2 regions of the Robertmurraya sp. DFI.2.37 genome follow, and region 1 is predicted to be linked to the other one. Evidence: predicted binding sites of a transcription regulator. Region 1 holds the regulator's gene; the other holds the start of a gene.
What was found. The regulator Rex, encoded in region 1, represses fermentation and respiration genes when NADH is low (regulators of the CRP and FNR family bind a similar motif). The targets are predictions, from matches to a motif close to TTGTGAAATATTTCACAA.
Positions count from the first base shown of each region.

Region 2: a site for Rex is predicted at 834-851, ahead of PZE06_RS04905 (anaerobic C4-dicarboxylate transporter family protein). Genes of this name have one in related genera too.

Region 1 covers NZ_JARGEJ010000038.1:39,119-41,525, forward strand. The annotation lists gene PZE06_RS17780 (CPBP family intramembrane glutamic endopeptidase) at 1-694, shown strand, start outside; gene PZE06_RS17785 (YdiK family protein) at 691-900, shown strand; gene PZE06_RS17790 (redox-sensing transcriptional repressor Rex) at 958-1,611, opposite strand; gene moaC (cyclic pyranopterin monophosphate synthase MoaC) at 1,658-2,152, opposite strand; gene PZE06_RS17800 (ABC-F family ATP-binding cassette domain-containing protein) at 2,350-2,407, shown strand, end outside.
Region 2 covers NZ_JARGEJ010000006.1:27,580-29,986, reverse strand. The annotation lists gene PZE06_RS04910 (sensor histidine kinase) at 1-615, opposite strand, end outside; gene PZE06_RS04905 (anaerobic C4-dicarboxylate transporter family protein) at 927-2,240, shown strand; gene aspA (aspartate ammonia-lyase) at 2,287-2,407, shown strand, end outside.

The DNA.
Region 1 (2,407 bases):
GCAACTTTCAACTTTTTTAGGAGTGCCAGCTTTAACATTTGGCGGCGTGTTAATTGGATATAGTATAGAGGAGATGGCTGTCTACGCTGTCGTTATTTGGATTGTCTTCAGCTTTTCCGTAGCCTTGCTCGCGACTTTATTCCTTTTGCGTAAAGAAATGAAGCAACCAAGCTTGGATCGAGAGACTGCTTCTGTTTCAGCCTCAATTGTTTGGGCGATCGCTGGCGTATTTCTCGCGTTATTTGCTCAAGGGTTAGCTGCCAATATTGAAAGTTGGTTAGGAATAGATATGGGCTCTGAAAATACACAGCAAATCCTCTCTTTGATTGAATCCTTTCCAGTTGTTGTCATTGTCAGTTCTGTTATTGGACCCATTCTGGAAGAAATCGTTTTTCGTAAAATTATTTTCGGCTCACTTTATAAGCGGCTGAACTTTTTTCTCTCAGCCATAATAAGCTCTGTTATTTTTGCCTTAGCCCATGCAGAAATCGAACATTTATTGCTGTACTCGGCAATGGGCTTTACCTTTGCTTTTCTCTATATTAAAACAAAACGAATTATTGTTCCAATCATCGCTCATGTTGCCATGAACACCTTTGTTGTTCTCGTGCAATCTGTTTTTAAAGAAGATATTGAACGAATGCTACGAGAAGCAGAATCTATTCAGAGATTCATTGGAGGTCTTTTTCTATGATACGAACACCTTTGTTCTCAGGTATCCTTTATATTGTTCTTGGACTTTTATTTACCTATTTTGCCGTCCAGGATGTACAGCGTAATGGCGAATGGGGAATTTTCACCTATTTATTCGTCATTTTAGCTACCTTTGATTTCGGAAGTGGGATTCGAATGGTTCTCTTTCACTTCAAAGTAAAAGCCATTCAAAAAGATAAAAAATAAACAGCATAAAAAAGGCATGAACTTAGTTATACCGAGTTCATGCCTTTTGTCATAAAATTATTCCTCTTCCTCATCTACTCCATAATGCTTAAGGAAATACACCAATGATTGAAGCTCCACAGCCAGATCAATATGGTGAACTCTTGTTGTCGCTGGTACAGTTAGTCTTGCTGGTGTAAAATTAAGGATTCCCTTAACATTAGCTGCTACGAGTCGGTCTGTAATCGTTTGGGCAAATGGAGCTGGTACCGTTAAAATTGCTACTGTAATGCCCATTTCTGTAATTATTTTTTCAAGCTCGTCCATATGATGAATAGGAACATCCCCGATCGTTGTACCGATCTTCGCCTCTTCAACATCAAAGCCAACAGCAATTTTTGTATTATTATTTTTCAAGAAATTATAATGAAGCAGCGCAGTACCTAGATTTCCGACACCAATCAACGCAACTTTTGTTAACTCATCTTGATCAAGGGTCTTACGAAAAAAGGTTAGCAAATAATTAACATTATAACCATAGCCTTTTTTTCCTAAAGCACCGAAATAGGAGAAATCTCTCCGGATTGTTGCTGAATCTACCTTCACCGCTTCACTTAGCTCAGCAGAGGAAACCCTCTGTTTTCCTGAAGAATGTAAATTCTTTAAAAAGCGATAATATAACGGTAGTCTCTTTGCCGTTGCTTGAGGTATTTTCACTGTATCGTTACTCATTTTATTTCCCCCACCCCTATATAGTCCTTTTTTAACGAGTTAAACCTTATTTTACTTCTTCTTCCCTTTTAAAATCGCCGTTTTTACCACCAGTCTTTTCCACTAAATACGTTTGACCAATAACCATGCCTTTATCAACTGCCTTACACATATCATACACTGTGAGCGCACAAACCGAAGCTGCTGTTAACGCTTCCATTTCTACTCCCGTATTTCCTTTTGTCTTAACAGATGCAGCAATTTTTAACTCATAATTCTCATCCTTTATTGCCCACTTGAATGAAATATTCACTCCTGTCAATGGAAGTGGATGACACATTGGTATAATATCCGCTGTTTTCTTACAAGCCATAATACCTGCTACTTGAGCAACTGCAAGTACATCCCCTTTTTTATTTTGCTGCTGGGTAATTTGCTCGTAAATTTGTTTATTTACTGTAATACTAGAGTTAGCAATTGCCGTTCTTACGGTTTCCTTCTTATCGCTAACATCAACCATTTTTGCTCTGCCTTCTTCATTAAAATGGGTAAACTCTGCCATTATCAAACACCTCACTTCAAATGATACACTATTTTGTGATCTTTGTGAAAATATTGTTATTATCTTCACAATAAATTTCTCTTTTATGAGGAAAAAACGTATCTCTTCATAATGAAGAATGCCAGGAAAAATCTTCTTTAATTGCTGTTCTTAAGGTTCTACGTTACACTATTCCTAGACATATTGAGGTGAAACCAATGATACTATTACAAGTAAATCAACTATCAAAATCATATGGGGCTGACCCCATCTTAA
Region 2 (2,407 bases), on a different contig from region 1:
AATCGTTTTTGTCAGTTGGATCATTTCAACGTATAAATTTGAGACAAGAATAAGCATTTGTTCATTTTTTGCTCTAAGCTCTGCCTCTGCCTGCTTTGTTTTACGCAAAATAATGATATTAAAAAAGCCGAGAACAAAAAAACTGCGAAGGACTGCAATGCTTTTAATCCACATAAAGGTTCTGAATGACATTTCCTGTTGAAATATTAAATTTCGAGCTCCAATTTCAATCATACTGGCAGATACCTCTGTAACGACTCCAAGTAATCCCATGATAAAAGGAGCATGGAGGAACTTTTTTAATCTTAATAAATAAAAAAGAAGACCGTATGTAAAATAATAGAAAAAAACCGGTCCATGGAATCCCCACAGAGAAGGAATCGAATTATCCACCATAATAGAGGTTCCCAATGTCACCCGAAATATGACGACAGACAGCCCAGTAAGAAATCCCGCTATTACTGGGTTAATCCTGTTTGACCATAGCAGAATAAAGAAAAAAACGGGGGTACCTAAGCTAATTCTTATTTCCGTTTTTAAAGGGTAAAAATTGAATTCTCCTGCTATCGGAACGAGGATAATGAGCAATAAATAGGTTAAAAGTTTTCTATTCACTTAATCGATCCTTCCTTCGAGTAAAAACTCAAATCGATGTTTCTTTTCCACTTTCATTGTAATAGATAGGCAAAATGATTGTTTTATTAAAAATGACAAAATTATGTATATCTCGAGTGGTTTTGTAATTTATTGTAGGTTTTTGTAGGTCATCCATATGATGGAGATGTGGGTTATTTATAGCCTATATGAATAAGTCTTATTTAAGACAAATATTCATGTGAAAAACTTCACAAAAGGTGGTGATTAATGAAATCTTGAAGTTAGGCCATTCTTTTAAAAAATTGAATAATGATAGGAGGTAATCAATGATGCTGTGGATCCAGTTAGTTATCCTACTTACTTGCATTTTTATAGGGGCGAGGCTAGGGGGTCTTGGCCTTGGAGTTATGGGTGGTGTCGGCTTAGCTATCTTCGTATTTATCTTTGGTCTCCAACCGACTTCTGCTCCTATTGATGTCATGCTGATGATTTTAGCTGTTATAACAGCAGCAGGTACTTTACAAGCAGCAGGTGGCATGGAGTATCTTGTTTATTTGGCTGAAAAAGCATTGCGGAAAAACCCGAAATATATCACCTATGTAGCACCGATGGTTACGTATTTGTTTACATTTTGCGCGGGTACTGGGCATGTTGCCTACTCGGTTTTACCAGTTATTGCCGAAGTATCGCGTGAAGCGGGAATACGACCAGAAAGACCTATGTCCATCGCTGTTATCGCATCCCAACAAGCGATAACCGCTAGTCCGATTTCTGCGGCAACGGTAGCTCTATTAGCACTGTTAACTGATTTTAATATCACGCTTACAGATATTTTAATGATCTGTATTCCGTCTACTTTTATTGCTTGTATGATTGGAGCATTTATTGCTAGTAAAACAGGTAAAGAGCTGTCCGACGATCCAGAATATTTGAAACGATTAGAAGCGGGATTAGCACCAATTAAAAAGGAAAAGAAAGCGTATGTGGCTGATAAAAGCTCAAAGCTTTCTGTTGCATTATTTTTACTTGCCGCTGTTTTAGTTGTCTTTTTCGGTTCATTTGAGAATTTGCGTCCAGCTTGGGAGGTTGAAGGTGAGCTGGAAAGAATGGGAATGCCTGTAACGATTGAAATTATCATGCTTACTGCAGCAGCTCTCATGATTATTTTATGTAAGGTCAATGTTGAAAAAATTGTTTCTGGCAGTGTCTTTAAGGCAGGCGCTGCAGCAGTAGTGGCTATTTTTGGAATTGCCTGGATGGGAGATACCTTTTTCAGTGGAAATAGCGAGATGATCACAGGCTCTATTTCTGATTTAGTTACGTCTGCACCATGGTTATTTGCCGTCGCGCTATTTATCTTATCGATTCTTCTTTATAGTCAAGCTGCAACGGTCCGAACACTTATGCCTTTAGGTATTACATTAGGGATTAATCCGGCCTTGCTTATCGCCATGTTCCCAGCAGTTAATGGATATTTCTTCATTCCGAATTATCCAACAGTTGTTGCAGCAATTAACTTTGATCGCACTGGCACAACTCGAATTGGAAAATATATTTTAAACCATAGCTTTATGATTCCTGGTTTAGTTTCAACAATTGGGGCGGTTACGATCGGCATTTTGTTAAGTTCCATATTGCTCTAGGGTTTCGTGATAAGATTTCGCATCATATTGAATAGGAGTGATATATATGTCTGACAATCTTGAAAATTTTCGTATTGAAAAGGATTTTTTAGGTGAGAAGAAAATTCCTGTTGAAGCCTATTACGGTGTTCAAACGCTGCGTGCAGTTGAGAATTTTCCGATTACCG